One region of the Kovacikia sp. CALU 1929 genome, then DNA from elsewhere that is predicted to be linked to it. Evidence: riboswitches for the same ligand, from Rfam matches in the RefSeq annotation. Region 1 holds a riboswitch; each other region holds the start of a gene.
What was found. Region 1 has a riboswitch for cobalamin ahead of AC1S52_RS04505 (CbtB domain-containing protein). Riboswitches for the same ligand answer to the same signal wherever they lie in the genome.
Positions count from the first base shown of each region.

Region 2: another riboswitch for cobalamin. It lies ahead of AC1S52_RS19325 (FAD-binding oxidoreductase); the one in region 1 lies ahead of AC1S52_RS04505 (CbtB domain-containing protein).
Region 3: another riboswitch for cobalamin. It lies ahead of AC1S52_RS20055 (HupE/UreJ family protein); the one in region 1 lies ahead of AC1S52_RS04505 (CbtB domain-containing protein).

Region 1 is NZ_JBXBCF010000049.1:162,828-170,473, reverse strand. Features, by position in the region: gene AC1S52_RS04520 (metal ABC transporter ATP-binding protein) at 1-459, opposite strand, end outside; gene AC1S52_RS04515 (metal ABC transporter substrate-binding protein) at 472-1,500, opposite strand; gene AC1S52_RS04510 (hypothetical protein) at 1,687-2,046, shown strand; adenosylcobalamin (AdoCbl) riboswitch at 2,315-2,460, shown strand; gene AC1S52_RS04505 (CbtB domain-containing protein) at 2,452-2,637, shown strand; gene AC1S52_RS04500 (hypothetical protein) at 2,735-3,883, shown strand; gene AC1S52_RS04495 (efflux RND transporter periplasmic adaptor subunit) at 3,984-5,633, shown strand; gene AC1S52_RS04490 (efflux RND transporter permease subunit) at 5,648-7,646, shown strand, end outside.
Region 2 is NZ_JBXBCF010000075.1:180,331-187,976, forward strand. Features, by position in the region: gene AC1S52_RS19310 (STAS domain-containing protein) at 1-214, opposite strand, end outside; gene AC1S52_RS19315 (sirohydrochlorin chelatase) at 758-1,795, shown strand; gene AC1S52_RS19320 (DUF3352 domain-containing protein) at 1,919-3,661, shown strand; cobalamin riboswitch at 3,767-3,991, shown strand; gene AC1S52_RS19325 (FAD-binding oxidoreductase) at 3,994-4,731, shown strand; gene AC1S52_RS19330 (lipase family protein) at 5,114-5,878, shown strand; gene AC1S52_RS19335 (DEAD/DEAH box helicase family protein) at 5,881-7,380, opposite strand.
Region 3 is NZ_JBXBCF010000077.1:22,898-30,543, forward strand. Features, by position in the region: gene AC1S52_RS20050 (FTR1 family iron permease) at 7-954, opposite strand; gene AC1S52_RS20055 (HupE/UreJ family protein) at 1,204-1,824, opposite strand; cobalamin riboswitch at 1,919-2,076, opposite strand; gene AC1S52_RS20060 (hypothetical protein) at 2,369-2,587, shown strand; gene AC1S52_RS20065 (hypothetical protein) at 2,769-3,704, shown strand; gene AC1S52_RS20070 (phosphorylase b kinase regulatory subunit alpha/beta) at 4,163-7,375, shown strand.

The DNA of each region.
Region 1 (7,646 bases):
TCGTGCAAAAAAAGTACGTTTCTTTTGTCCGCCCGATAGCTCTCCAATTTGGCGATCGCGCATTTGCCACATTTCGACTCGTTCCAAACTATCACGCACGGCACGTTTATCAGACGATCGAGGAATTCGCAACAGATTCATATAGCCGTAGCGTCCCATCATCACCACATCCTGAACGCTAACCGGAAAATTCCAGTCCACTTCTTCTGACTGAGGCACATAGGCAACCAAATTGCTTTTTTGCACTCGATGAATCGGGAGTCCATTAATTAACACTCGTCCACTTACGGGCGTTACAAATCCCATTACTGCTTTAAACAACGTTGATTTTCCGGCTCCATTCATTCCAACCAAGCCACAAATTGTTCCGGCTTTAAGTTGCAGCGAAGCACGATGCAGTGCGATCTTGCCGTGATAGGCAACCGTTACATTTTCAATATCAATGCTGATTGAGTTCATCAGTTTTCCTCCCTAATTTTGTAGCCCTTTTATCAAGGTATTGACGTTATATTCGAGTAGCTTCAGATAGGTTGATGCCGGACCATCGGGAGGAGAGAGAGAATCGACATAAAACACACCCGCAAACTTCGCGCCTGTTTCCTTCGCCACTTGAAGCTGTGCCTCATTGTTCACTGTACTCTCACAAAAAACTGCCGGAATTTGATTGGCTTTGACCGTGTTAATCACTCGTTCTACTTGTTTGGGAGTAGCTTGTTGTTCAGCATTGACAGACCAGATATAAACTTCTTTCAAGCCGTAGTCGCGGGCAATGTATGAAAATGCACCTTCACAACTGACCATGTAGCGTTTGTCAGCAGGAATCGCTGAAATGGCTTGCTTAAGTTTGGTATCGATCGCCCGAATTTGCCCGCTGTAAGCTTTGGCATTGGCATCATAGGCGGCTGCATTTGCCGGATCGAGGTTTCTTAATGCCTTACGAATATTTTCGACATAAATCAGAGCATTTTGCGGTGACATCCAGGCATGAGGGTTGGGTTTGCCCTGATAGGCATCCTCAGCAATATTGACGGGTTGCACCCCTTCACTTAAGGTGAGGCGAGTTACTTTGGGAAAATTGTTGTAAAACCGCTCTGCCCAACGTTCTAAATTCAAGCCGTTGTCTAAAATTAAGTCTGCTCCTTGCCCCCGTTGAAAATCACTGGGAGTAGGTTCATAGCCATGAATTTCAGTCCCCGGCTTTGTAATGGACTCCACGATCGCCTTATCTCCTGCCACATTCTGTGCCATGTCTGCCAGGACAGTGAATGTCGTCAGAATAACTTTCTTGTCTTTCCGAGCCGGATTAGTGGCGGCAGTGGGGCTAGAGCCTTCACGCTGCGGTGGTGGAGTAGAGGTTGTCTGAGGATTACATCCACCGAGCCAAACCCCCATGAGTAACCCAAACAATACAATCCGATCACGCTTCAAGGTGATCTCGACTGGAATCGCAATGCTGCGATACACCTCTGGCAAGATAGGAAGACGATCGGGGAGCGCCATAGACTAAAGTCTTTTCATTTTCTTTTCATAATTAACTCTATCATTGCAGTTTAGAAAATGGGCAAGAAAAATTTATGCCTCTCAGGAGCGCGTTGAGTTTTGTTGAGATTGCAGTTTTGATCACACGCCTTGCCTAATTTCGACTATATTGCTACAGCCTGTTTTGCTCATCAACACGTTTGAACTATGAGACGCTTTCTCCTCGCTTTACTTTCGTCGTCGTCGTTAGTAGGTTCAGTTTCTTGCCTTTTAGGTGTGTTGTCACCCACTCATGCGGCTGAACTAAAAGCATTGCCACCAGACAGAAAGGTGTGTATCGAGTCGAGTCATAGCCAAACAAACTATGTTTGTACGCGAGTCAAAGATATTACGAAGGTGAAGGCAAGTCCGGCGATCGACTTGGCGACAAATCCTCAAGACTCACCCTATGCCTTAGAGTTTTCAGATGAGGAGAGTGATGCCGCCATCGCGTTGTTTGGTTGCGACTGTCCACTTTGCGTAAACTCACTTCGCAAACTGCGGATGATGGCACTGGGTCAAATGTGAATCTATTGTGTCCAAGCGGCTGAGATTAATCAGACACAATGGTGGAATTTGGCAAAGGAATGTTACTAGGCTCTGGGAGCATACATCATCTTTTGAGATTAGTAAAACCATGCGATCGCTGACCCAACACTGATTTGTTTAATAAGAACTATGAAGCAATTGCAGTTGACTCCTTCGCGTATGTAGATTTGCGGTATTGTTTGAGTGATCGATTCGGTTCTGGCGGGGAACAGCCGCCAGAGGTTTGTGATTCAAAACTTTAGGTAAGCGTAGTTTTGAATGCTAAATCGGGGAAAGTGCAGTATGAGTCTGCCACTGTCCCGCAACTGTGATAAGGCACGTGTCTTTAAGTCAGAACGCCCACCGATCGTACTCCCCTATCAATCCATCTGCGAGGCACAGATTATGGTTAGTCATCCATCTCTTTGGCAGCGTACCCAGCGAATGACGCTCTCTCTTCCCGTCCAGGTAGGTCTATTGACCAGCCTTTGTATGCTCATTCTCTGGACGCTCTACTTTTCCACCTATCCTCCGGCTCATAACGCCTTGCACGAAACACGCCATCAAACTCTTGCTGTTGCGTGTCACTAAATCACGTAGCTTAAACGCTTTTTGTTGCCGCCTTAATTGCTTCAACCGCGATTAAGAGCAAACTTTGGTGTACTGGTTTCAGCATTAATGAGGCTTTATGAGACAACTGAAATACGTAGGTTTGTTTCTCGCTGCTGGAGTTGTCAGCGGGAATATTTTGCTATCGGCAGCAATCCCTGTCGGCTCGCAGCCAGTGGTACAACTTGAGACGAATCCTCCTATTAGCCAGGTACTTCCCGATTCAGAGCCAGTTCGGTTGAAGTTGCGAGTTCTAAATCCAGACCGTCAGCCCCTATCGGATGCGAACGTTCAGATACGTTTATTTACCCCTCCGAAAACACCCTGGCTAACCTCCGACTTTCCAATTGTTGAGGGCACGAAGTTGTTAGACCTGAAAGCGATCGCGCCTACGGGAGAGTTGCAGTTTAAGCAAGTGTTACCCATTCGGGGCGAGTACCGCATGGAGGTGACGGTTACTCCCAAAGTAGCGGAGGCATTTAAGCCATTCGAGCAAACCCTGACATTTTCAGTTTCGGAGAATCCGGTGAAGTACCGAAATCTTGCGATTCTAGCCGCTGTGCTGGTGCTGGCAGGATTTGGTGGTGGTTGGGTGATCGGGGGCAATCAGTCGGTGAGACCGGGTGAAATTGCGCCTCAGCCTGTACGGTTGCTGTTGAGTGGGGCAATGATGATTGCGATCGCGGCTCTCCTGTGGGTCAACGTCAGTGCAGAACTGTCCTCTAGCCATGCCGATCATGCTAACGAGACCCATGCCTCTACTCCAGCCGTGCAGCAGGCTCAAGGAATTGAGGCACGGCTATTAGGAAATACCGAAGCAGTCGTTGGAAAACCTGCCCTTCAAGCTATCCAGGTGACAGATATCAGAACGGGAACCCCGGTTTCAGATGTGGTACTCACGATTCAATCCATTGCGATCGAACATCGGCAGCCTGTTTTTGCTTATCAGGGTTCACCCGATGCAACGGGTCGATTTACCTGGCAAGAGCAATTTTTTGATGGTGCGCCGCATCAGGTAGTGGTTGATGTAGAGCCGTTAGCAGGTGCTACGAGATCGTTCCGTCCTTTTCAAGTGGCTCACCAAATCGATGTCGAGGGAATTGAACCACCCCTGCTCACACGCTTGATCAGTTTGTTGTACTTTACAGCCCTGTTTGTAGCAGGACTACTCGCCGGATTGTGGCTGCGGCAGTCTGGGAAACGACTCCGGGATGTATCTTCAACCTGAAGTCTGACAAAAACTTTCACCTTACTTTCATTCTCCTCTGCCAAACTGGGTGCTGAGTGTAGTTTTCATGAGCCTCTAAAGCGCAGCCATTTAAAACCCTATGCGACAATCCCCAACCACTGCCAAAGTAGCCCGACGAACGACCGGAACCCTATTAACATTAATGCTTTTGACCGTGCCATTCAAAGCCTTTGCAGGTGCGGGGCATGATCATGGCAGTAGCCAGTTTCAGCAATCAGGAGCTAGTAGCGTTCAAAATATTGAAGTTGATGCAGCGACTGCCAAGCGATTGGGACTCAAAATTGAGCCAGCAACCCGGCAACGGTTGCCCTTTGGCATCAAGACCAGTGGTCAAATTGAGACCCTGCCAAACAAGCAAGTGGATGTCACCACTCCAGTGGGTGGAACGATCGCAAGGTTACTGGTGAATCCGGGTGATGCTGTCGTAGCAGGGCAAGCCGTTGCAGTCATGTCTAGCCCAGAATTGGCGACGTTGCGAACTGAAGCATTTGATCGACGGGCAGATGCGATCGCAGCCGTGGAACAGGCGGAAGCAGACCTCAAACTGGCTCAACGAAATTTAGAACAACAGCGCAAAATTGTCACCGCAAATATCCGGCAAGCCAAAACCGAACTGAGTTTTGCCCAAGAGCGTTACGACAAAGATCAAACTTTGCTAGAACGAGGAGCCATTCCCCGCAGAACAATGCTGGAGTCGGAAACCAAGCTGCAAGAAGCAAAGACAGCATTGGCAAAAGCAGAAAGTGCTCTGGAAATTTCTGAAGCCCAAGCCCAATTGCAACGGGCGCAATCTGCCGTTAGGGTGGCGCAGAAACGCATGAACCTGAGTGGTGAAACCTACCAGACTCGACTGCAACAATTGGGAGCCGATGCGAACCCAGATGGCACAATTACCATCAAAGCACCGATTTCAGGCACCGTCGCTAACCGCGAAACCACGGCGGGTGAGTCGGGGCAGGATGCTGGTAAGCGCATTATGACGATCGTCAATGGGAATGACGTTCAGGTGTCTGCCAATATCTTTGAGAAAGACATTGAGCGGGTGCAGAGCGGTCAGCGGGTGCGAGTCCGAGCCAATGGGTTGCCAGACCAAACCTTTGAAGGACGGGTGAACGTGATTGGTGCTGTGGTCAACGGTGATACTCGTGTTGTCCCGGTTAAAGCCACCCTGGAAAACCCAGGTGGGTTGCTGAAGCCAGGGATGTTTGCCGAACTCGAGGTCTTAACGGATCGGACTCCAACGGCGGTACTGGCAATTCCAAAATCAGCCCTGGTCGAAACGAACGATCGCCAGCAGGTCGTATTTGTCCAAAATGGCAATGCCTTTCAGCTCACCGAAGTTGAACTCGGACGAGAATCTGGGGAGTTTGTGGAAGTCAAAAAAGGGCTTTTTGATGGGGATCTCATTGTGACCCAACGGGCAAATCAACTGTATGCCCAGTCCCTGCGGGGTGGTAATGCAGCCGCTGATGATCATAGTGAAGGTGAAACCACGACCTCTGGAGCCTCGCTACCCTGGTGGTTGATGATTCCAGTGGGTGGAATTGTGGTAGGTGGAGCATTTTGGGCAGGTTCGTTGTGGTCGAATCGGCGCAGTCGGTTAGCACTCGCCAATGGTTCGTTGTATCCCCAGGCAGGCTATGAAACCGAAATCTATTTAGATCATGCCAAGCGTCCGGTTGAGCCGCCGCCAGAAGAATCCCTCAGAAATCCTCGCCAGCCTGACTAGGAGCCGTTTAAACCATGTTGAATACCATCGTTAAATGGTCGATCGCCCAGCGGTGGTTGGTCGTGATTGCTTGTATTATTATTTCGTTGTGGGGCATTCGAGTGGTGACTCAAATGCCGCTGGATGTGTTTCCCAGTTTTGCCCCACCTCAAGTTGATATTCAAACGGAGGCACCGGGTTTAGCACCGGAAGAGGTGGAATCGCTGGTGACTCGCCCGATTGAAAGTGCAGTCAACGGTCTCCCCAATCTGGAAACCGTGCGATCGTCGTCGGCGTTAGGTCTTTCAGTCGTCAAAATTGTGTTTAAGCAAAACACGGAAATTTATCGTGCCCGTCAATTGGTCGCAGAGCGGTTGCAAGAAGTGGGCAATCAAATGCCTCAAGGCGTGCATCCACCCCAAATTTCGCCCATTACTGCACCGCTTGGCACTATTTTGCATTATGCCTTTACTGCCGACACTACTTCATTAATGGACGTGCGTCGAATTGCGGATTGGCAGGTGAAAAATCGCCTGTTAGCCGTGCCCGGAGTCAGCCAAATTTTGATTTATGGTGGCGATGTACGCCAGTATCAAGTTTTAGCAGACTCCAACAAGCTCAAAGCCTTTAATGTTTCGCTGCAAGAGGTGACAGAGGCAACGGCAAAAGCCAATGTGAATGCACCGGGTGGTTTACTGATTACCCCCGATCAACAAACACTCGTTCGAGGGATTGGGCGGATTGAGTCGTTAGAGCAGTTGCAGCAATCGGTGGTCACGGCACGAAATGGGACTCCAATTTTGCTAACGCAGGTCGCCGACGTGAAGATTGGCGCAGAGTTGAAGCAGGGAGACGGAGGCTTGGATGGTAAGCCCGCCTTGATTGTCGTCATCAATAAGCAACCAGCCGCAGATACCCCCACGGTGACGCGGCAAGTTGAAGCGGCAATGGCAGAATTGAAAGCCAGTTTGCCGGCGGATGTCAAAGTCACTCGCACCTTTTCTCAGGAGGAGTTTATTGAAGCGGCGGTCAAAAATGTTGAGGAATCCCTGAGAGATGGGTTCATCATCGTATCAGTGGTGCTGATTCTGTTTCTAATGAATTGGCGCACCGCTGTGATCACGCTCAGTGCTATGCCCCTTTCGTTATTGATTGGCATGATTGTGCTGTCCTGGACGGGGCAAGGGATCAATACCATGACACTGGGAGGATTGGTGGTGGCGATCGGGTCTGTGGTGGATGATGCGATCGTCGATATGGAAAATGTCTACCGTCGCTTGCGGGAAAACCAGGTCGCTGAGAACCCCAAAAATCCATTACAGGTTGTGTTTGATGGGTCTGTTGAGGTGCGAGTCAGCGTCCTGTTTTCCACAGTGATCATCGTCGTGGTATTTGCGCCCATCTTTGCCCTCTCCGGCATTGAAGGACGGATTTTCACGCCGATGGGACTCGCCTATCTACTGTCGATCGTCGCTTCTACCGTGGTGGCATTGACTCTCACCCCTGCTCTGTGTGCGCTCTTGCTCACCAATGGTCGGCTACCCTCCGATGAAACCTGGATTTCCCACAAATCCCAACAGCTTTATCGCCCTGCGTTGCAATTTGCGATTGGGCGACCGAAGGTGGTGATCCTGGTAGCAGTCGCTAGTTTCATTGCCTCAATGCTGATTCTGTCATCCTTTGGGCGCGTGTTTCTACCAGAGTTCCAAGAGCGATCGCTGATTAACTCGATGCTGCTCTACCCCGGCGTATCGTTGGAATCCACGAATAGCAATGGATTTGCCATGCAGGATGCATTGAAGGACGATAAGCGCTTTGAGCATGTGCAGTTTCGCTCCGGTCGTGCGCCGGGAGATCCGGATGCAGCGGGAGTAAACTTGGCGCATTTGGATGTGACGTTGAGTGAGGAGGGATTGAAAAATCGAGAAGGCAGCCTGGATAAACTGCGAGAAGAGTTCAATAAACTTCCTGGCGTAGCTCCCAATGTAGGCGGGTTTATTTCCCACCAGATTGATGAAGTGCTATCGGGGGTGA
Region 2 (7,646 bases), on a different contig from region 1:
CCCCATCCCCAGAAAGTCCTAGAGCTTCCTCCAGCATTTTCTGAAACTCTGCGCTGTTGTGGCAGTTTAATGAACCATTAGGTTGAAGGACAATCGTAGCAGATCCACTGGCTTGAGGTTGAGTGGGAGGAGAAAAAGCAGGTGAGTCTGTTGGATTTTCGGTCTGGACTGCAACTTTGGTCTGGGTTGCAACCAAGTCAATCGTGGTGTTCATGACAATCTCCAGGAAAGCCGGCAAGGGTGGCAGAGGCGAAGCTTTGCTTAAACGAGGAGAAAAAGCAGCGACTTCCCGACTACCTCTAGCATGGAACAAGACTCAACCTACCGGATTGTAGTAAGTCACCGTAGTGGTGTGTTCTTAAGCAGTTGACAGGTTATAAAGTGTCACTGTGCCGTTGTGTGCGGGATCAGGTAAACCCGTGGTAGAGATCATTGAGAGGTTGTGATTTTAGGTACACTCATAACCCCCTCCCAGGGCATTTGCCTGATGCCGCAATAGGCTAAGATAGCGAGGCACATGTGAACAGCAGTACTGCGGGGAAAGAACGGTGTAAGTCCGACGCTGTGCCGCAACTGTGAGGGGAAAGGGGGATATTTTAAGGATAAAGGCTGAAGGATAAAGGCTGAAGGTCAATGATTTAGCCTTTAGGATTCATCTTTTAGCCTCTATCTTTACGTTCTTTCTACCAAGCCAGAATGCCTGCTTGCTGCCTTTTCACTCTATTTCCTGCGTTGCACAGGGAAGGAGTTCTTAACTATGCAGATCTCGGAACCTACCCATCATCATTCTGAAGTCACTTCGATCGCCCCATCGGCTCCCCTACCTCCTTTACCATTGCACCGTCCCCTGCTTCTGATTGGGCATGGTACCCGTGATGCTGAAGGGCGACAGAGCTTACTGGACTTTGCCGAGGCTTACTATGCGCTGGACTCCTCGCGTCCAGTTTTGCCCTGCTTTCTAGAATTAACGGCACCCACGATTCAGGAAGGGGTCGATCAGTGTGTGGAGCAGGGTTACACAGAACTGTCTGTATTGCCAATTTTGCTGTTTGCGGCACGTCATAACAAGTTTGACGTTACGAATGAGCTGGATCGAGCGAAGAAACGCCATCCCCAGGTCACGTTCCACTATGGACGACATTTTGGGATTACACCGGGAATTTTAGACCTGTGGCGATCGCGTCTGGCTGATCTGGATAAACCAGAGCATAATCCCCACGCGCTATCCCGCGAAGAAACCGTTTTGCTGTTTGTTGGACGCGGTTCCAGCGACCCGGATGCTAATGGGGATGTGTTCAAGCTGGCGCGAATGGTGTGGGAAGGCAGTGGTTATCAGACGGTTGAGACCTGTTTTATTGGCATTACCCATCCTCGGTTGGAGGAAGGCTTTCGTCGTGCCCGCCTTTACCAGCCGAAACGGATCATTGTGTTGCCTTACTTTCTGTTTACCGGGTTATTAGTCAAAAAGATTTTTGATGTTTCTGCCCAACAACAGTTGCAATATCCGGAGGCACAGGTGGTCTGCCTGCCTGAAATGGGTTTGCATCCTCAGCTATTTGCGGTTTTGCGCGATCGCGAAATCGAGACTCAGATGGGTCAGGTACAGATGAACTGTGAAATGTGCAAATTCAGGCTGGCGGCAATTGGAAATGGACATTCCCACGATCATGGGCACGACCATCACGGGCACGACCATGCCCACAGCCACGAGCAATCTCACAGCCACGACCATCCAGTTGACGATCCCTATGCTGATCCGGCTCAGTATCATCAGAGAATATGGCAGGCACCCTAGTAAACGCTACCATCTCCCCCAGCTAGATTTCTGTCCTCAATTGCTTCCAGGTTTGCTAGAGTGGCAAGGGCATTGCCCACAGATTGGTTTAGGCAAAGTTGATTTTAGGAAAGCCCTGTCCTCATGGTTAAAAAGACGAAGACCCCATCCCTGTTGCTGACACTTGGAACTGCGGTGCTGTTGGTCGCCGGGGGCGGTGCAGCCTATTGGATATTGACTCAACGAGGTTTTGGACCGGGAGATCTGCCTGTTGGAGCGGAGGTGGTTCCCCAAGATGCATTAATGGCGATTTCGGTCTCAACCGATCCGGGACAGTGGCAAACACTACGGGGCTTTGGCACAGTACAAAGTCAGGCAGTTGTGGACAAAAATCTCGCGAATGCGCGCGATCGCATCCTGACTGCCAATGGCTTTGACTATGAGCGGGACATTCAGCCCTGGATTGGTAAAGAGGCAATGGTGGCATTTCTGTCGCCCCAGGCAAATCCGCCAGCCAGCGGTTCTAATGGATTACCCCCAGTGCCTCAAGCTCAACAGTCCACAATTCTAGTGCTGCCGATTCAGGATGCTGGAAAAGCAAAACAAACCCTGGAGCGATTCAAACCCCAGGCTGGCAAGGTCACCGATCGCACCTATAAAGGGATTCAGGTTCGTGAAACGCAGGGCGCAGCAGCTCAAAACTACTCAGCCGCCATACTGAGTCAGAAGTTGGTAGTAGTCGCCAATGATCCCAAAGCTATGGATCGGGCGATCGATACCTTTACAGGTGAACCCTCTCTGGCAGCTACGCCCGGCTACAGTCAGGCTGTGGGGAAAATCCAGGTTGCCCAACCGTTCGGCAAACTGTTTGTTAACCTTCCAGCAGCAGCCACCGCTACATCGGCAAATGCAGGCAAGTCAGTTTCACCCCAAAGTCTGGCACAGGTGCAGCAAGTTCAAGGACTGGCAGCCACCGCGGTGCTTGAGGCAGAAGGCATTCGGTTTAAGAGTATTTCCTGGCTCAAACCGGACAGTCAGCGTCGTTATGATGTGAAAAACACTGCCAGAACCATGCCCGATCGCTTACCAGCAGATACGGTGATCATGGCATCCGGGGGCAACTTGCAACAGTTCTGGCAAGACTACAGTCAGGGAGCCACGGCAAACCCGGTGTCACCCATTAACCCCCAGGGCTTACGGGATGGCTTGAAGTCTACTGTGGGAATGGATTTGGACAAGGACCTGCTTGCCTGGATGGGGGGCGAGTTTTCGCTGGCGCTGGTGGCCGCCCCGGAAGGTAATGTGCCCACCCTGCCATTTGGACTAGTGTTTATGGTGCAGTCAAGCGATCGCCGGGCTGCCGAAGCCACCCTCAAGCAGTTAGATGAGGTGATGGCAACTAAATATAAATTTAAAGTCGAAGAAACCAAGGTCGGGGATATCCCCGTTACTAATTGGGTGCTTCCGGCTGGGGGTCCCAGTATCACCCACGGTTGGCTAGATGGCAATGTGGCATTCCTCACTCTGGGAGCGCCCATCACAAGCACTATGGTTCCCAGACCAACCGGTTCCCTGGCAGACAGCCCATCGTTTAAAGCTGCCGTTCCTTCCGATCCCAACCCCAGCAACGGGCACTTCTTCGTGAACGTAGATCGTGCCATCAATGCTAAAAATCTACCCCTCTTGCAACTGCCTCCCGGCAATCGGGATCTGGTGGCGGCAGTCAGAGCGATCGGGGTTACTGCCGCCATCAGTGATGATCGCAGCACCCGCTACGATGTCTTTGTGCAGCTTCAAAAAGCAAACAGCCCTAAACCTTTAGCGAGTCCCACCCTGGCACCGACTTCCTTCAATCTTTCTAGTCCTAATGAACGTAATAGATTTTAGTAGGTTGGGATGATACTCAGTAGATTGGATGAGGTTGTCCATGCACCTACTGCTAATCATCTGTTATCACTTCCTAGTTATCTGCGTCAGCCCTAATTAGGCTAAAATCACAAAACTGCTTCAGGTTGCCTGGGGGAACAGCCCAGGTAGGATCAGGCAAAATGCCCAATCCGGGGAAAGACCAGTGATTTTGCATACGTAAACGCAAAAAAATCTGGCACTGTGCCGCAACTGTGAAGGGAAAGACTTAAGCAGAAAGGCTTAAGAATGAGGTTTTAAATGCTTCATCCTTTCCCAAGTCAGAATGCCCGCCGGAAGCGATATACACCGTAATGTCTGCGATCCACAGGCGAGGGTTATTGATGCAAAGTTTAGATGTGTTGCGCCGTTCTCCAACGGCAGACTATGTGGCGACGGTTTTAGAGTCGGTTTTTCTAACACCTACGATTAAATCCATTCAGTTACGGTTAGATCGAGATGGGTTTCAGTTTTTGCCAGGGCAGTCGGTGTGGCCCAAATTTGAGCGGGATGGGCGCAAATTCAGCAAAATTTACTCGATCGCCTCCTCCCCTTCCCGTTGTCCCGAATTGGAACTGTGTGTTTCGCGCGTTGGCTGGAGTTCTGCCTTCATTCAGGACTTATCGATTGGACAAACCCTGCCACTGCGAGGACCTTACGGATTGATGACCCTGAGCGAATTGCCACCCCGTCCGCGCCTTTACATTGCGGAGGGTTCTGGAATCGCTCCCCTCAAAAGCCAAATAGATTGGCTCTGGGAATGCAACTTTCAACATCCGGTCTGGCTGATTCAGTCCAACCCAGAAACACCGGGTCAAATCCCCTATCATGACTACTGGCAGCAGCTCAGTCATTCCTGGAAAGGGTTTCATTATCTAGCACTTGTCAGCCAACCTCCAGAGAGCGTGCTGCTATTAAAGGATTTTAAGCTGACGGAGTTTAATGTAGAAATTTGTGCCGTGGGCGATCGCACCGAGCAAATCCACACCACCATTCTTGCCCTGGGAGCAAGACCGGAACAGGTGCGCGCTGAAAAGTTTTTTGCGTTTTAATTGCTTAACCTCGTCTCCATTGCAACCTGTAGGTTTCTGACATCTAAACAAGCCCTCATCCCCCAAACCCTTCTCCCAAATTTGGGAAAAGGGGAGTTTGAAATTCAAAGTCCTTCTCCTGACCCTGGGAGAGGGCTTAAAGCCTTCGGCAAACAAGAAAAGGGGAGGGCAAAACACATCTCTCAATATGGATGAGGTTTTAATGGGTAACAGCTAATGGTAATAGGTAATTGTCAACACAATTATTTACTAAACCCTTGAAGTAGCTGGCGATACAATTCAGGCAATTTGCGATTAAATGTAGAAAAATGACAGGGAACTTCCTGGCTTTTGCAAGATCCCTGTATTTATTACTGACTATTTCTGATTAGGGGAGGTAATAATGGCGGTTGATTATTCCAAAGCAGCAAGATGTGCCGTTTACTGCCAGGAGGTTTATCAAAACTTCTCCAGCATTCGCTTTGGCGGATTGAACGAGCAGCCTGTTCTAATCGAACAGAAAAAAACAGACACTCAAGGGGCTATTTTGCCTGATGGTGCAGGAATTACGATTGTGTTTCGGGGCAGTGAGTCATCCTTTGACTGGGACACTAACTTTGCTACCCGGCAGGAACGGGCAGAGTTTGAGCAACAAGTTATTCAGGCAGCCATTGTCGATACAGAGGATAAGGAGAAGGTTTATCCCTATGAAGGTGCAAGCAGTTCTGGCGCACTAATGCACCGAGGCTTTATCGCCGCTTACTTCTCGGTACGAGATGAAATTCACAACTACATTAGAAGTCGTGATCTTTCTAGCGCCACGGTCACAGGTCACAGTCTGGGGGGGGCGCTGGCAACCCTCTGCGCCGTTGATATTCAGTACAACTTCTCCAAAAAGGTGCCATTGATAGAACTCTACACTTTTGGTGCCCCCAAAGCGGGTAACGATGGATTTCGCAACTCCTTTAACGAGCGAGTTCCCAACAGCTACCGATTTGTGAATGGCATGGATTTAGTTGCGGAACTGCCCCGGTGGTGGCAGGGCTATCGCCATGTGGACAAGGAATTTCGGATTGGGCAGCGGTTGAGTCTCAACTTTCTTTCTGCCCGCTTTAAAGACCACGCGATCGCCCAGTACATTGAAGTTTTGAAATCAATGGCACGGTAACATCAACTATCCCCTTTCCCCCCCTGCTTGTCCCATTCTGGGGCTGATTCAGCCGCCTGGGGAACAGCTTCAGAATCGTCGAAATAGGGAGTGGGGGCGGGCACCAATTCTAACTGGCGTAGTTGGGATTGGGGTTTAGAGGAACGGCGACGACGGGAAACGTTTTCTTCACTGGTATCTTCGGCAACAACTTCATAAAGAACAGCTTGCTTCCCTGGATCTTTTCCTTTTCGCAGCACCCGCCCCAATCGCTGAATGTATTCACGGGTAGAACCCGTCCCCGACAGGACGATCGCCACGCTGGCATCCGGTACATCGACTCCCTCATTCAACACTCGTGAAGCAACGAGGGCACGGTAGTCTCCCTGGCGAAAACGGGTCAGGATATCATGCCGTTCTTTCACTCCCGTTTGATGGGTAATAGCGGGGATCAAAAACTCCTGGGAAATGCGGTAAACCGTGGCGTTGTCATCCGTAAAGATCAACGTCTTCTCTGGAAAGTGGGTTGCCAGCAGATCTGCCAGAACCCGGAGTTTACCTTCCGTGCCAAAGGCGATCGCCCGTGCTTCCCGGTGTGCCAGCATTGCCCGACGGCCGGCTTTGGACTGAGCGCTGACTTGCACAAATCGCTGCCAACCTTGAACACTGCCCAGAAAAATATTGGTATTCTGCAAAAACTCATTGCGCTGGCGGATCAGGTCATCATAGCGATCTCGTTCCTTCTGGGACAGGCGCACCATAATTTGCACAGCATTGTGTCGCGCCAGTGCCGTTCCCGAAAGTTCCTCCGCGCTTTTGCGATAGACTTCGGGACCAATCAGGATCGAGAGATCCTCATGCTTGCCATCCGTCCGTTCAGGCGTGGCAGTGAGACCCAAACGATAGGGGGCGATCGCATACTCCGCAATCACCCGGTTAAAGTCGCCAGGTAGATGGTGACACTCATCAAATACCAACAGGGCATACTGATTGCCCAACGTCTCGGCATGAATGGCGGCACTATCGTAGGTTGCGACCAGAATCGCTGTTCGATCTTTTGACCCACCCCCCAGCAGTCCCACTTCCCCATCCGGAAATGCCGCAATCAGGTGGGCATACCACTGGTGCATCAAGTCCAAGGTGGGAACCATCACCAACGTACTGCGTCGGGTGGACTGCATTGCCAGTTGTGCCAGGTAGGTTTTTCCAGCCGCCGTAGGCAACACGACCACACCCATCCGTCCCGCCTGTTTCCAGGCATCCAGGGCTTCCTGCTGGTGGGGGTAAGGCTCCATTTCCAGGCTGGGTACCAGGTTAATTTCCTGGAATTCCTTCGCCCGATCCTCTAGTTCAGTCCCCGCCTGCCTCAGTGCCATGACCAGATTGCGATACTGGATTGCTGGAACCCGGAAGCGCTCAACGCGATCATCCCAGGTTGCATAATCCATCCAGTCCTTACCGCGAGGGGGAGGATGCAGAATTAGCGTACCGCGATCGTAGGACAGGGTAGGAATTCGAGCCATCTAAAACGCTGGATTGCAGGATGTTATCCATTTGAATTTTAGAGGTCTCTGTTAAGAATGAGCACAACTATTGGATGAATGTAAACAAAGCTTCCATTTATCCAACCTTAATTTCATCCCTAGAATCAGCAATGCCCTGTGAGACTGGCATCAGAGCGATTGCCCGATCAACCAGCGAAGTAGGGGGTCGGCGTGGGGGTCTTCGAGGTCGGCGTGGAGCATAGGTTCCCAACACAGTACTAGCAACTAACAAAATACTAAAGATG
Region 3 (7,646 bases), on a different contig from region 1:
TAAACTTCACCCGTTTACTTGTTCACCTGCGCTCCGCTGTCGCTCGGCTTCGCTGCCTGTCAAGCTCTGGAGATAGAGGCTGCCAACCCCAATTAGGAAAAGGGGATAGGCGATCGCTTCTACCAGATAAACCGTGTCTTCGTAGCCCAATAGGGTATGCAGGATAATGCCAGGGAATTGGCGTTCTGGAAGTATCTGGCTGGTATCCCAGAGCAGGGGACCCAGAATGCAGGTGTTTCCAGTCCCCTGGAACAAGCAAATAGGCTCAAACTGGCTGCTGATCTGGGTGAGCCGGTAGAGAGCAATATCGATATGGGCGAAGGCTGAAACCACCAGACCTGCCACAATCAGCAGCAGGGAAATGCCCATGACCTGAAAAAACAGGCGGAGATTGATCTTAATCCCGAACTTAAACAACAGCACCCCAATCCCGATAGCGGCAATAATGCCTGCGATCGCTCCCAGGATGGGCATCCATCCCTGGGGAAAGCGAGCCGTTATAAATAGAACGGTTTCAAACCCCTCTCGCAGGACTGCAAAGAAAATCAGTCCAAAAATGCCCCAGCCACCTCCGTTCTCTGTTTTCAAGGTAGTTCCCACTGCCCCTTCTACCTCTGCTTTTAAGAGGCGAGATTGTCGGGTCATCCAGACCAGCATCCAGCTCAGCATCGCGATCGCGGCTACGCTAAATAGCCCATTCAGTAACGGCTTGACCACTGGCTCATAGGTTTCATTAGCAGCCCCAACCGCTGCCACAATCAGACTGAACAGAACGCCCACCAGCACGCTTGCCACCAGTCCAGCCACTACTCCGCTATAAACCCAGGAATTGAGGTGAGTTTTTTCCCCTTTCTTGAGGTAAGCCAGCACAATTCCCACAACCAGAGCAGCTTCTACCCCTTCCCGTAGGGTAATAAAAAATGTCGGCAGGGCAGGACTTAAATCAATTAGCATTTTGAAGTGAATTTTAAGAGTTTCGACAGCAGGCTATTGCCCATTCATAGAGTAACGTTCCTATAAGCTTCAGTACCAAAAGCGAACAACCCAGACGCTATGCCTGGGTTGAGATAAAGACAAATATTAGGGGCAAAGGGTTTTACCCATCGTCACCAAAAGGATGAATGGCTGATGGGCACGCTTGGCTTTGCCGATCCTACTTCAAAACTTCATCCTTCAGCTTTGAGCCTTCAGCTTTTCCTTTCCTTAACCTATACTGTGCAGCGAACTACTCAGGAAAACCACCCCCAGCACACAGATGCCATAGCCAAAATAGCGCAGGAAAGCAGAAGCCTGATTGGGTGACTGCTGAAAACCTTTGCTTCCTAACCAGAAGACTGAGAAAGCGATCGCATACTGAATGGCTGTAAAACCCATCAGATAAGCAACTAACGGTGCCATCTCTGCTCCCACAATTGCTTCCCCATAGGCATAGCCATGAAACAGACCCGCGATGGCAGACAACCCAGCCAGGATGGGAAACCCAAACTGTTTGCCCAGTGCCAGCAATACACCGAGAGCAATCACCGATATTGCAATGGCGATCTCGGTCAAGGGCAAATCTATGCTCATTACATGCAGCCCGGTTCCTAGCATGGCAGCTATGACAAAGAATAGAGGAATCAAAGCCCCCCGTACCTGCTTCACAGACAGAAGACCGATCGCCACTACAAATGCCAAATGATCCAAACCAATCACCGGATGCGCTAACCCAGATAAAAATCCTTCAAAAAAGTTAGTTGGGGTTCTGCCCTCCATCGCGTGGTGCGCTGCCGCGGGTTGCACAATTCCGAAGAACCCCAGCCCTAGCCATCCCAGGCCTTGCACTAGGGGGGTAATCCTAAACTTCCCTGGCAACGGAGTCGTCGAGTCTAATTTCCTTAGTTGTATATCAGCCATCATCCATACCTCGCAGATGAAAGAATCCGTCAGGGAATCGGCGGGTGTTCTGGCTTGGGGAAGGTGATTACCTTTATCCTCCCCTTTCACAGTTGCGGGACAGCGGCAGACTAGATACTGCACTTTCCCCCTTACCTCTGACGGCTGATCCCCATCAGAGCCGATCCCAGTGCCAGAGCAGTTTATCATGAGCGGCTATAGCGAGATGAAAAACTTATCAGGGCTTTGCAACTGATACCGCTTTGGATTTTAGATAGCAGATTTTGGATTGTAGAAGTTCTTTCATGAATCCGGCGATCGCCCCTTATCTTTAACAAGCCTGGTGCATGAACCTGATGGAGCAGTCTTTTTCACCCGATGGGATGAGTGTTTCTTCTCGAAGGATTCCCGATTGCTTTCTACTCTAAAACTATCAGCCCAGATACCCAAACTATAGGACTCTGCGGCGTCAGTTCTATAACCCTTCTATGAGGTGTCAGGTGTCAGGAATAGTAGATCGCTGTCGGATGATGCCTGGATGATTCCCGGACGGTTTCAGGACAGCAGTCTAAATAACCTGATAACAGAACAGCAAAGACACGGTTTTTTAGAGATTCTAACCCAATCTGAATCTTCAGATGCAGGAGGTGCTCCCAATGCGAGTGAAATGGAAAAGTCTCATTGCCAAACTTACCGTCTGGCTGGCACTTGAACTCCTCTTAAACCTCCTGGGTCTGGACCAAATCGCTGATTACAGCGAATTTCTATTCCATCCCAGTCCAACTTTTTTAACGGCTGTTGTAAACAACTAAGTTCGTCCGATTAAGACCTTAAAAGTACTGGGTTTTCTACCTAACGATTCAACTCTTACTCATCACAAACGGAGCACAAAAATGACTGCGATCGCACTAAACCCGAATCAAAGTTACGAACAATCCCTCCATCGAGCAGACAGAGTTAATTGGCGGATTGAAGATATTATCGGTGGTGACAAGCACTTGGACTTCACCAAACGATTTTTACCAGAAGCTTTAGCCAGGGTGAATGAGATTACCTGTCTGAATCAAACAGAAAAGCTGATCTTGAACCAAATTCGCGGCAACAGCTATCTCCATCTGTTTGGCTTAGTCGAAGAATTCATTGTGCCCTGTGTCATTGATCACGTTAAAACCACAGGATTAACAAATATTGCTGCAACCCAGGCGCTTTTGCACTTTGCTGAAGAGGAAAGCAAGCACATTCGTCTATTCCGTCGCTTTGCCGAAGAGTTTGAAATTGGTTTTGGCAGTCGCTGTGATGGGATTGGTCCAGTGCAAGACATTGCCAACGCAGTGCTCCAGCATCGTCCTCTGGGTGTGGTGTTGATCATTCTCTACATTGAATGGATGACTCAATACCACTACCTGGCAAGTATCCGCGACAACTTCAGTGAAAGCCTTGACCCGCAGTTTTGCAGCCTGTTACGGAATCATTGGCTGGAAGAGGCACAACACACCACCCTGGATACCTTAATGGTGGAGCAACTGGTGCAGCAGTTGGATCAAGCGGAGGTAGAAACAGGCGTAGAGGACTTCTTCAAATTGATTGAGTTTCTCAACGGTGGCTTGATGATGCAGGTGCAACTGGATCTGGAAAGTCTCTCCAGGGCAACCGGACGCACTTTTACCGAAGTAGAACAGCAGGAAATCAAAGCTGTGCAGGAGAGATCCTACCGCTGGACTTTTATCGGTTCAGGCGTGACCCATCTCCAGTTTGTGGAGACCTTCAACAAGGTGAGTTCTGCCCAACAAGAACGGCTGTCAGAGGTGGCTGAGAGCTACTGCCAGTAGGCTATGGGGCGGAGGGTGTTAGTTGATAGAGAGGGGTGAGGCGTCGGGTACCCAGTTGTTGGCTGTTGGTTTTTTGTGGGGCGTTGCTGAATTTTGGGATGAATGGCAAAATACGCCCTCACTGACGGGTAGGAGGTACCCAGAAAGTAATGAGAATTAAATTTTGAGGGTTTGTGACCCGTCAAAATTTTCCTGACGGAACAATAGGGAAAACAGCGATTAGATCTTCGGCTTCTGGAAAACTCCTGTTTTAGGGGATGACCTTGGATAGAAGCCGGAGATCTTTGCACTTGTCTGTGGGTTAGAAAATGCGATCGCGCCCCAATGTAATCTGCAAACTTTCGGTAACCTCAGAAAACGGATAATAGAGAAATCTTTGACTGCCTATAGAATCGTTTGTACGCAATAAATTTTATACCGCGATCCTTAATCCCTTAACGCGCCACTCAAGCACGCCAATGAAACCTTCCGACCTGCAAGCTCGGCTGGATGACTATTACAACCAGATCAGCACCATTATTCTGTCTCGCCAGAACCCGATTACGGGGCTGCTGCCTGCCAGTACCGCCGTCAATGCCCACGGAGACTATACCGACGCTTGGGTGCGGGACAATGTCTACAGCATTCTGGCAGTGTGGGGCTTGGCACTGGCGTACCGCAAGATAGACGAAGACCAGGGGCGCACCTTTGAACTGGAGCACAGCGTCATCAAGCTAATGCGGGGTTTGCTATTTGCCATGATGCGGCAGGTGCAGAAAGTGGAGCGGTTTAAGCAGACCCAGTCTCTCCTGGATGCCCTGCACGCTAAGTACGATACCCATAATGGGGATGTGGTCGTCGGAGATGACCAGTGGGGACACCTTCAGCTAGATGCCACCTCTGTATTTCTGCTGGTGCTGGCGCAGATGACCGCCTCTGGACTGCAAATTATTTTCACCACCGATGAAGTCAACTTTATTCAAAACCTGGTCTATTACATTGGGCGGGCTTACCGCACTCCGGACTACGGCATCTGGGAGCGGGGTAACAAGATCAACCACGGCAACCCGGAGCTAAATGCCAGTTCTGTAGGGATGGCGAAGGCGGCACTGGAGGCGATGAATGGGTTGAACCTGTTTGGTGTACGGGGTGGTCAGGGTTCGGTGATTCATGTGTTGCCGGATGAGATTGCCCGATCGCGCATTACCCTGGAATCCCTCCTCCCCCGTGAGTCTAGTTCTAAGGAAGTGGATGCCGCCCTGTTGAGTGTGATTGGCTTCCCAGCATTTGCAGTGGATGATCAGGCGTTGAGCGATCGCACCCGCCATGACATCATTCAGAAGCTCCAGGGCAAATACGGCTGCAAACGGTTTTTGCGAGATGGACATCAGACCGTCCTGGAAGACACCACTCGTCTGCACTATGAACCCCGTGAACTGAAGCAATTTGAACACCTTGAGTGTGAGTGGCCCCTGTTCTTCACCTATTTGCTCTTAGATGGGGTATTTCGGGGCGATCTCGATCAGGTGGAGGAGTACCAGCAGCGGTTGGAAAGTGTACTGGTCGAACGGGAGGGACTGAAACTACTCCCCGAACTGTACTATGTCCCAAAAGCGTTGATTGAAGCTGAGCGAGCAAATCCCGGTAGTCAGATACGTCTGCCAAATGAGAATGTGCCCCTGGTCTGGGCACAGAGCCTTTACCTGCTGGGACAACTACTGAGTGGGGGACTGCTGGCGATCGGAGATGTGGATCCCCTGGGTCGTCATTTGCACGTCCGGCAACAACGCAAACCCCCGGTTCAAATGGTCCTGATTGCCGAAGATGAAGCATTGCAGGCAAGACTGGCAACCTATGGCATCGACACCCAAACTCCCCACCAGATTGAACCGCTCCTGGTACGGCAGGCAAGCGAACTGGCAGCCGTTTATACCCAAGTTGGACGCAATGACAAGCTCAAGCTGACCGGGCGACCGTTTCGCCGCCTGCGGAGCCTCACCACTTCCCGCATCTTCCGGATTCGACGCGAGACGATTGTATTTCTGCCCTCCCTGCTAGACCGACAGCAGTTTTACCTCACCTTTGACCCCCACTTCCTGGTTGCTCAGATTCGGGCAGAGTTGGTCCATATTCAACGCCACTGGAGCCAGTTGGGTCGTCCTACCATGACCCTGCTGTTAACCGAATCGATGCTGGCGGCAGAGGACTCTGAGATAGGAAATGGGATGCCATTCCTGACCCTGATGCAAGAGTTCAAGGAGGGAAAGTGCAACGGCATTCAGGTCAAGTTGGGACGACTGAACCAGTTAATGCTAACAGCGGCGATCGAGCGGATGGACTTTCTGCATGATTTTGAGTTCGCCCAGTCTCCCGTGCAGGATGCCCTGCCGGAATGCCTTTACCTGGCGTTTAATCTAGAGCGGAGTGAACCTCTGAGCAGCACCCAGGAGTTTCGTCTGGAGTATGAAACCCGCATCAAACGGCTGTTGGATAACCTGCGGCAGTCGGAAAATATCTATGAGCAGGTTGAGCTACTCAGTACCCTGGTGCGCTTGCAAGGGTTGGAGTTTGACACGGGACTGGGACAGCCCTTACAGACCGTTACCGTTGCCATGCTCCTGGATGAACTCTATGTCAAAGCTGGAAAGCTGAGGCTGTGGGCAATTGTGCGGCGGGTGGCGGGTCTGTATGACAAGATGGCACTGAATCTGGCAGATGTGGTGACCGACATTCTGGTACGGGGTAAGCAGATTGCCATTGGTCGAGCCTACAGTGAAGCCTCCCTGATTACGCGCCCCTTGACCCCACCGGAAATCATGGAAAAGATTCGGGAATTCTGCCGGGAGGATGTCCGCGATCGCGTCCTGACCCAGGAAATTCTCATTTACCTGAGTTTGCTAATCAAAGCTGAACCCCAACTGTTCAAGGGGTTTCTCACCTTCCGGGTTGGCTACCTGATTCTGCTGATTACCAGCGAACTGGCGGCAGAACTGCAAGTCACCCAGGACGAAGCTTATGAACGTCTGATGCAGCTCAGTCCTTACGAAATTCAAACCCGGTTGTCCCGTGCCCTGGTGGGCTACGAAGGATTGGACAAGGCATTGTTTAAACAGGAATCCCTGCACATCCGGCAGCAGGAAAAAATTGATTGGGTGGTTCTGCCAGAGGAGAAACCTGTAGTCGAAGACTGGCGGCGGCAACGGCAGTTAGATGGTTCCCTTAACCGGGTTCCTAAAAACTTCTACCCCAGCGTCTGGAAGGTGCTGAAACATTGTCGTGGTCTGGTCATCGGTGACAAGCTGGAGCGGCGCAACCGTCTGGATAGTGAACCCCTGCTGGCGGAAATGACCCCAGGAGAAAAGAACTTTGCCCTGCAAGTGGAGCATTTGCTGAACAAGATTCAGGCTCCCGAATACCGCCAGGTGAATGTGGAAGCCCTGATGGAACTAGCCGCGATCGCCGAGAGCAACCCCAGCCTGGAAATTGAGGATTACATTGTACTGGATGTGCTAATTGGTCATGCTGTTCGCCTGAGCTGGCTGGATCAGCATCCCGATCACGCCCATGCCTATGAGGGGTATAAAGCGTCTGCCTGGAGATCGTTCTACGAAAGCTCTCCCTATGACTGTGCTAAATATGTCGCTCAGGCATTGAAATTCCTGACTCGCCTGGGACAGCAATCTTCTATCTAGTACAGCTTGGCGTAAATCTGTCTACCATTCCTAACACCTAACACCTCGCACCTAACACCTCTAGAATGGTCGCCGAACTTACGCCGCAGACTACTAGTGAACCTTGGTGTGTTTGTGAGTCTGGGATAGGAAAAGAGTTATCATTTTGGGGATTGGAAACCCCCAAAGTAATTCTTGACAGACCACTAGACTTGTAGTCCAAGGGCTTACCTGCATCTGCTCTCCGCCGTCTTTTTAGCCTATCGAGTGATTCAGAAAGAGGACTCAGAAT